Regions from separate parts of the Shewanella sp. Isolate8 genome, predicted to be linked through region 2. Evidence: predicted binding sites of a transcription regulator. Region 2 holds the regulator's gene; each other region holds the start of a gene.
What was found. The regulator sigma-54, encoded in region 2, starts transcription at its own class of promoters, with help from an activator protein. The targets are predictions, from matches to a motif close to GTTGGCACGNNNNTNGNNT.
Positions count from the first base shown of each region.

Region 1: L1D43_RS03010 (YggN family protein) is a predicted target of sigma-54. The motif match lies at 1,210-1,228, and genes of this name have one in related genera.
Region 3: L1D43_RS10995 (DUF3192 domain-containing protein) is a predicted target of sigma-54. The motif match lies at 711-729, and genes of this name have one in related genera.
Region 4: L1D43_RS18180 (TorF family putative porin) is a predicted target of sigma-54. The motif match lies at 1,304-1,322, and genes of this name have one in related genera.

Region 1 is NZ_JAKEVI010000001.1:694,654-696,857, reverse strand. Features, by position in the region: gene L1D43_RS03010 (YggN family protein) at 304-1,134, opposite strand; gene glsB (glutaminase B) at 1,449-2,204, opposite strand, start outside.
Region 2 is NZ_JAKEVI010000001.1:78,404-80,607, reverse strand. Features, by position in the region: gene lptB (LPS export ABC transporter ATP-binding protein) at 1-421, shown strand, start outside; gene L1D43_RS00355 (RNA polymerase factor sigma-54) at 555-2,042, shown strand; gene hpf (ribosome hibernation promoting factor) at 2,073-2,204, shown strand, end outside.
Region 3 is NZ_JAKEVI010000002.1:388,154-390,357, reverse strand. Features, by position in the region: gene L1D43_RS11005 (Zn-ribbon-containing protein) at 1-286, opposite strand, end outside; gene L1D43_RS11000 (hypothetical protein) at 286-621, opposite strand; gene L1D43_RS10995 (DUF3192 domain-containing protein) at 769-1,140, shown strand; gene L1D43_RS10990 (DUF2789 domain-containing protein) at 1,265-1,495, opposite strand; gene L1D43_RS10985 (GNAT family N-acetyltransferase) at 1,639-2,204, shown strand, end outside.
Region 4 is NZ_JAKEVI010000005.1:80,071-82,274, forward strand. Features, by position in the region: gene L1D43_RS18175 (DNA-3-methyladenine glycosylase I) at 1-110, shown strand, start outside; gene L1D43_RS18180 (TorF family putative porin) at 360-1,115, opposite strand; gene L1D43_RS18185 (efflux RND transporter periplasmic adaptor subunit) at 1,540-2,204, shown strand, end outside.

The DNA.
Region 1 (2,204 bases), 620 kb from region 2:
ATAAATCATGGAGATACCTCCTGACTTCGAAGTTATCCCCTTGACTATGCAGATTATTTTAAGAGTAGAGTCAGACTGTTAGCCATTTCGTTATCGAAATTTCGCCAGCATTGTTATTATTTTTTACAAGTATACCAAAGATTTGCTCTTTGATTCTAATACCTATTTTCTAGCCACTATACACCCAGTTAGGAGTGGAGGAAAAGTCATAAGAATAGCGGGCCCAGAATAAAAAAAGCCCTGCACCCAAGGTAAGTGCAGGGAAATGTGGATCTTGCTTTGCCAGAGGAAATTGTTTGCGACTTATTCGCGCAGGGTTTGCTGCTTAGCGCTAACCAGTGGATAGTCGCGCAGCGCCGGGACTTCGCTACGCATCTGAGACTCTAAGGCAACCAGTTGCTGGAAGTTGTCACACAGCCTGTCGGCGCGCGCCTCGAGATCCGTTGCCTGCTGTTCAATCTGGGCTTCGATATCGTCGCCCACCTTGTCCATCTTGGCAGAGAAGGCGTTCATCTTCTCTTCGAAACTCTCACCGTCGCCCTTCATCATCTCGCTACCTAGGGTCATCATCATGCTACCGATAGAGCTCTGCACCAGCTGCTCCATCTCCTGCTCGAACTCTTTACCGAAGGTATCTTCGATAGAAGATTCGGTCGCGCCCAGGTAAAACTTGTCGCCATTCTGATAGGCAACCGTGTCGATACGCTGAGACAGACCGTCCATCATCTCATCAATCTTGGCACCGGCGGCGTCGCCTAACAAAGGGGTGAGCGCCATGCTAACCGCGGTAGAGGCAATATCGACGGCATCATGCACCACGTCGATCACCTCGGGCAGCTGCTTTGACACCTCACCTGCATATTGGTTAACCAGGGCCTGCTGCTTATCGTTAAGCTCAACCTTGTCACCGTTAACATAGAGACGACCAAGCTCGATGCGATATACCTCTTTTTTGGCTTCACTGACCACCAGCTTGCTCGGCTCTACCGAGACATCATAGTTAAGGCTCACCTCGCACTGCTTGTCATCTCTGCCGAACGAAATATGGTTGTCCTTATCCTCGCCGGCCCAGGCGGCGCTGGTGGTGGCAAGTACGAAAGCTGTCAGTCCAAGAGATGCGGTCAATTTCTTCATATTCTTAATCCTTAAGTCATTGAAAATCACATGATGTGAAGCTTAAGGTGCACCATGTGTCATTGAGAGCTAACAATACAGGTATCGTGCCAATTTTAACTAATTAAATATAATCAATGAATTAGCTAAAATTAACGATATAAACCAAGACTATAAATCGGCTATGGGCTAACAAAAGTAAAGCCTTCAACCAGTTTTTAGTAAATTTCACCATCGAGAGAATGGGGGCTGATAGAAGGAAAGAAAAAGGGAGAAAAGGAACCAGCTTAGAGTGAAAAGGTAGAACAAAAAGAGCGCCTCGAATAGACGCACTATTAGAAGATAGAGCGTCCCAGGGCTTGGGAGAGTCTCTCCAGCGCGGCGGTGCCCGCCAGGGAGTTACCGTTCTTATCTAGCTCGGGTGACCAGACACAGATGCTCATATCGCCCGGGATCACGGCGATGATACCGCCGCCCACACCACTCTTGCCCGGCATGCCCACACGATAGGCAAATTCACCTGCTCCATCGTACAGGCCAGATGTCGCCAGCAGGGCGTTAAGCTTACGGGTCTGTATGGGGGAGACCACCTGCTGCCCAGAAAGGCTCTGGCCACGATTGGCCAGATAGAGCATGGCCCTTGAGAGATCGGCGCAGCTCATCTTAAGCGCGCAGTAGTGAAAGTAGTTTTTCAGTACTCTATCGACATCGTTGTTGAAGTTGCCGAACGACTTCATCAAGTAGGCAATCGCCGCATTGCGGGCACTATGCTCATATTCTGAGGCCGCGACACGCTTGTCATAAATCACATGGGGATCGGCGCTCAGCTTTCTGACCACCTCAAGCATATGATGCTTGGGCGCACCAAGACGACTCTGCAGCAGGTCGGCGATGATCAGGGCACCAGCGTTGATAAAGGGGTTTCTCGGCACCCCGCGCTCGAGCTCAATCTGCACCAGGGAGTTAAATGACTGCCCCGATGGCTCCTTGCCGACACGCGACCAGATCTCCCCCTCCTCATACAGAGTCAGGGCGACAGTGAGGCTAAAGACCTTGGAGATACTCTGGATCGAAAAGGGCTCGAGATAGTC
Region 2 (2,204 bases):
ACTGCAGACCCGCAGCGACCTGAACAACGACGGCCGTGAAGAGGAGCTGGAACACCTGCTGGAAGAGTTCCATATCACCCACATCCGTGACAGCCACGGCATGGCACTCTCTGGTGGTGAACGTCGCCGGGTAGAGATCGCCAGGGCGCTGGCCGCCAACCCTAAGTTTATTCTTCTCGACGAGCCTTTCGCCGGGGTCGATCCCATCTCGGTCATCGACATCAAGAAGATCATCGAACAGCTCAAGAATCGTGGCCTGGGGGTGTTGATCACCGACCATAATGTGCGCGAAACACTAGATGTCTGTGAGAAAGCCTACATCGTCAGCCATGGTAATCTGATCGCCGAGGGCACACCCGCCGAAATCTTAGACAACCAGCAAGTACGAGCAGTGTACTTAGGTGAACAATTCAAGCTATAGTTAATCTTATAACGGGGCCACACAGAAAAACCTATCTTAGATTGTGGCCTTAGCGACTATTCGATATATTTGTCCGGCACATATAGCCAGAGCTTTCTCATTTTATAATTAGAAACAAGGGAATAGCAGTACGATGAAAGCGTCACTTCAGCTCAAAATGGGTCAGCATCTCACCATGACGCCCCAGCTACAACAGGCCATTCGTCTGTTGCAGTTATCGTCATTAGAGTTGCAGCAGGAGATCCAGCAGGCATTAGAATCTAACCCGCTACTGGAGTTGGACGAAGAGCAGGAGAGCGCCAACGTCGAGCTGCAAGACGATGCCGTCAGCGACAACTTCGACACCAAGTACGACGACAAGATAGAGCTGGATTCGAGCCAGGATAATTCAGGTGTCGAGACCTCTGACGCCCTGACCCAGGACTCCATGCCAGACGAGCTGCCGGTCGATACCACCTGGGACGAGGTCTATACCGCCTCGCCCAACTCCAGCTCGGGCGCCATGCGTGACGACGACATGCCTTTTCAGGGAGAAACCAGCGAAGGTCTTTACGAACACCTTGAGTGGCAGAAGAACCTGACCCCCTTTTCCGATAACGACCTGGCCATCGCCACCGCCATCATAGATGCCATCGACGAGCGTGGTTACCTGACCCAGACCTGTGAAGATATTCTCGAAGCCATGGGCGATCCTGAGATCGAACTCGACGAGGTCGAGGCGGTACTCAAGCGGGTACAACACTTCGATCCCATAGGCGTGGCGGCAAGGGATCTCAGCGAATGCCTGACGATTCAGCTCGCCCAATACAGCGACGACACGCCGCACATCGCCAACGCCCGCATGCTGATCAAGGAACATCTGGATCTCATCGCCGGCCGCGACTTCCGTCTGTTGATGCGCAAGACCAAGCTCAAAGAAGATGACCTAAGGGATGCCATCGCCCTGATCCAGACTCTCAACCCTCGTCCCGGCCTCGCCATCACCGCCAGCCGCGACGAATATGTAATCCCGGATGTGACCGTCACCAAGAAGAAGGGACGCTGGGTGGTCGAGCTCAATCCCGACAGCATGCCCAAGATCAACGTCAATCAGCAGTATGCCGCCATGGCGCGCAGCACCAAGAGCCAGGCGGATGGCCAGTTTATTCGCGGTCACCTGCAGGAAGCCAAATGGTTCCTCAAGAGCCTGGAGAGCCGCAACGAGACCCTTCTCAAGGTGACCAACTGTATCGTCGACTTCCAACAAGGCTTCTTCGAATTTGGCGAAGAGGCGATGAAGCCCATGGTACTGAACGACATTGCCGAGGCGGTGGAGATGCACGAGTCCACCATCTCACGTGTGACCACACAAAAATATATGCATACCCCGAGAGGGATCTTCGAACTCAAATACTTCTTCTCCAGTCACGTCGGTACCGACGATGGCGGAGAGTGCTCTTCAACAGCAATACGCGCCTTCATCAAGAAGCTGGTTGCTGCGGAAAACCAGAAAAAGCCATTGAGCGACAGTAAGATGGCTCAACTCTTGGCCGAACAGGGTATCAAGGTAGCTAGACGCACCATTGCCAAGTATCGTGAAGCGATGCTGATACCGCCGTCGAATCAGCGCAAGAGCTTATAAAACAAACCTGGAAACTGGAGGACTATCTTTATGCAAATAAACCTGACTGGGCACCATATCGAGATCACCCAATCTCTACGAAGCTACATCGAAGAGAAATTCACAAAGCTTGAACGTCATTTCGATCAGATCAATAATGTGCACGTTGTATTAAATGTCGAA
Region 3 (2,204 bases), on a different contig from region 2:
TGATATCCTGACCGATATATTTTTCTCTTGGATGCAGCAGTTTGGCCTCGGTGAGTTCTTCGAGGGCATAGTTGACCCAGGGGCTGTTGAAACGTTTGGCCAGGCTGCTCTTTTCCGGTAACAGCAGACGCACCCTGAATTCACCTTCGTTGAAGGCCACGGCAAATTCGCGTCCCAATACCTGACCATTGGCGCGGTAGGCTTCGAGCAGACCATTAATGGCACGCTCGGCGGTCGTGATGGTGGTGTTGTCAAAACACTCAAATCTGAGTTCCACCACGTGCATCAGCAATCACCCTTGTCGTTTAATTTGGCTTCGAGCTCAGTGATACGTTCAATCAAGATCTCTTGAGTGGCAGTGAGCTTAGCGACCTGCTGTGCCAGATGGGCAAGACTCGGCGCCGCCTCTGCACTCTGAATACTTGGTACAGGTGCCGCTGCGCTAACCACTATCGCCGACTGTTCGTCGGCCGACATGGATTTAAAGCGTTGTAACCCTTGTACCAGTACGGGCATGGGAAGTGAGTTGCCGAGACTCGCCTTGATTAAGGCCAGGCTGGGGGGCTTACCCGCCAGACTCAATTTTCGTGCGGCGACCAGCACCTGTTCGAGAGGACTCATGATTGGTGAAATTCCTTACTTTTTAGCTTGGCTGACATAAATTAAAAATCAAATTTATTTTAAGGTGTTGATAAATATAAATATGTCTGTTTGGCATAAGCTTTGCTTTACCTGAATCCAGTTATAATAGATAAACAGGACGTGAAAGTGAAAACAAAATTAACAACAGCATTGGTCTTAGGCGCCACCAGTTTAGCGCTATCCGGGTGTGTATTGAATGTGGGCGAAGGCGACAAGGGATGGAGCACGGGTAATTCTTGGGAGCGCGTGCAGGAGCAGAACCGCGTTAATCTGTCTAAGTTATCTTTGGGGATGACCCGCGACCAGGTGATGACATTGATGGGCACTGCCGATTTTAATGAGGCCTATACCAAGCAAGATAAGACGGTCAACGTACTCTACTATCGTACCCAGCGTACGCGCGAAGATGGCACGACCACTAAGGATGAATGTACACCTATCGTGATCACGGATAACCGCGTCGTGGGCTGGGGCGAGAAGGCCTACCACAACATGTAATGGAATAAGTTAACCTTTAAAGGCAAGCCAACTTGGCTTGCCTTTTTTGTTTAGGCCTTTTGGTGTTAAGCCTTTTTGCGGCTTTAGTTCGTTGCGCTATAAGGTGATACTTTAGCTCTATAGCCTAGGCTCTAAGCTGGGCATCGAGATGATCGATCACCTCTGTCCACATGGCATCTTCTGCTAAGGCCTCGGCTAAAAAGTGCTTCTGGGCTTGAGACCAGAAGGGCGCCTCGGCAATATGGATCTCCGCGGCGATGGAATGTTGCTTGATAAAAGCCTCTACGGCATCGGGGTCGCTCGGCAGGCCGAGTTGATCAAATAAGCTGGCTAGATCGGGTTGTGTTATATCCATCTTATCCCTCGCTTGTTAGTAGTAATGAGGTGCTCCTATTTAGTATGCAATAAATTGATAAAGTTTCGAATCGATTAAAGTTTGCACTTTTTTACGAGCTTGTTACATTGGACAATGTTGATCTAGATCAAGGAATAACAGCAATGATGACAACAGCTACCCCACCTGTTAATGAAACCTATAAAGCTGTCTATTTAACCGCCGAAGACCTACGTGTCGCCGCCTCGATTCTCTATAACGCCTACCATGATGATCCCTTCTTTATTGCCGCCCTGCATAAGGGAGACAAGGCGCAATATGAACAGAAGCTGCGTGGGGCTATTCGCGAGGAACTGCATACCCTCTGGCAAGAGGAGCAGGCTTTGATCGGCCTGTTTGAGGAGGAACGCCTGATTGGTTTGGCCTGTATCGTGACCCAACAGGTGCCTTTAGGGGAAGCCAGATATTGGCATTGGCGCCTCAAGATGTTGTTAAGCGCCGGTTGGCAGTCGACCCAGGCGCTGATGAAGAAAGAGTCTTCGATCCTCGAGCATCTGCCCAGCACTCAATGCGGCATATTGCAGTTCATTGCCGTCACCCCGATCGAGCAGCATAAGGGGTTAGGTAAGCGTTTGATTCAGGCGGTAATGAGCTGGTGTGATGAGCAACCCGAGCTCGAAGGCGTTGGGGTTTACGTGACACAGGACGAGCATGCTCATCTCTTTTCTTC
Region 4 (2,204 bases), on a different contig from region 2:
GCTTGGCTCAGGTGCAGGAAACCTTCAACGATTGGCAGGCTCAATCGGGTCGCTCCCTGGCAGAGATCAGCCGTATTCTCGCCTGTGGCGTGGGCGACAACAGGATATAACTAAGTGCTCATCCCTGTACTTAGGGGATAACGAACTGACCCCATGGAAGGGAGGAATACCAGAAAATGTGGGAAACATTTTTGGCCTTGTACATATCCCCTCTATGCTCACTGACCTTCATGGATGAAGGAAATGCCAAAAAATGTCAGGAACATTTTTGGCCATGTATAAATCCATAAGCACATCCATATACAAAAAAGCCAGCCCGAGGGCTGGCAAAACGTGCAGAGATTGGAAACTGCGAGTGCTTAGAAACTCTTGCTGACGCCGATAACGACTCGGTCATCAAAAATCTTGGTCTGTGTGCCGTACACCTTATGGCTCTCATCCACTGTGCTGCCGTGGTATCTGAGATCAAAACTGAGGCCCGCGAAAGTCTTACTTACCCCAAGGTTCCAGTGGCCCCAACCCTCGGCGCCATTACCATCGAGATCCTGATAACCTACGCTGCCCGAGAGGCTAATGCCATTTTCAAACTGATAGCTTGGATGGATGGCATAGTTGACGCCTTGCCAGCCGTCCACGCCAAACCAGTCATCGACGGTGGGTGTAACCTCTAGTTGCAGGTTGGCCTGGCCAAACTGTTTGCCTACCTTGAGCCATAACTCTGTGTAGTTAGAGTATGAGGCGCCAGGGTAGAGATAGGAGAAGAGCATGACATCATAGGTAATGCCTGAATCGCCGAAGGTGCCAGCCTTACCTATGTAGGGTGCCGTGACGATTTCCAGGTTAGGATCGGCAAACTTGATGTTTGAAGCGTAAACACCGCCGTACCAACCTTGATCATTTCCCCATCCCAGCGTGCCTTGCACAACAGGGACATCGCCATCCATGGTCTCTGACTCACCACGAAAGACATAGTCTGAGGCAAAGGTCAGCTTGCCTGTGATATTGCCACCTAACACTTGTGTGCTTTGCGGCTCGGCCATGACGCCGCCAGCGGCTAACAGGCTGCCAAGGAGTATCGAACATTTTAACTGAGTTAAGGTCTTCATCATCTTCATCTCATCTAGCTGTTGTTTGGCTGATGAGGCGACTATAAGTCCAAGTTGTGAATGGCCTTGTTGGCACAGATGAACTGATCAAATAAAGATGTGAACAATTATGAACAACTTTGATTTAACCTCATGTTTAATATGGTGTTAGTTTTCATCATGTTCGAATGACGAAGATCACTATTTAGACACAAAAAACGCTAAAACTGAGCCAAAAGTTGCAATCTTTAACTGTTTCTTAACAAGAAAACATGATTAAAAATAAAAATTTGCATTAACTTACAATATCTCCGCCTACTTGTTCTTGTTGCACTAAGCTAGGTGTGAGATAAATAGTTTCTAAATCTTTTTTTAATTTTGCTCACATTAGATATCCCATAGCGCCTCGATCGTGCATGGGGATTTTTTGTTGCGGCTTTGATCAGGAGTTCTCATGCGGCAAATAGTAAAAATTGCCTCGTTAGTTAGTGTGGCGTTATGGATAACAGGTTGTGGCCAGGACGAGAACCCAGGTCATTCGGCGGCAGCTCCACAAAGCATGGAGGTTGGGGTGGTTCAGGTTGTCGAACAGTCCCAGGCTATTCAGGTTGAGCTACCGGGTCGCAGCAAGGCCTACCTTGAAGCCGAGGTGCGTCCTCAGGTTACGGGAATCATTACAGAGCGCGGCTTCGTCGAGGGTGGTGAGGTGACCGAGGGTCAATCTCTCTATCAGATCGATTCGTCGACCTATAAGGCGGCGCTGGTCAGTGCCGAGGCCGATCTGGCCCGTGCCAATGCCAGCCTCGTCTCGGCCAAGGCCAAGGCGGCCAGATATAAGGCCCTAATCAAGACCGATGCCATCAGCCAACAAGATTTCGACGAGGCCGACGCCCTCTATAAAGAGGCACTGGCTAACGTGACCGTGGCTAAGGCGGCGATCAATACCGCTAAGATTAACCTGGAATACACCCAGGTGAAGGCGCCTATCTCAGGCCGTATCGGTAAGTCGTCTGTGACCGCGGGGGCCCTGGTCACCGCGAATCAGAGCGATGCCCTGGCGACGATTCAGCAGCTAGATCCGATTAATGTCGATATCGCCCAGTCTAGCGCCCAGCTACT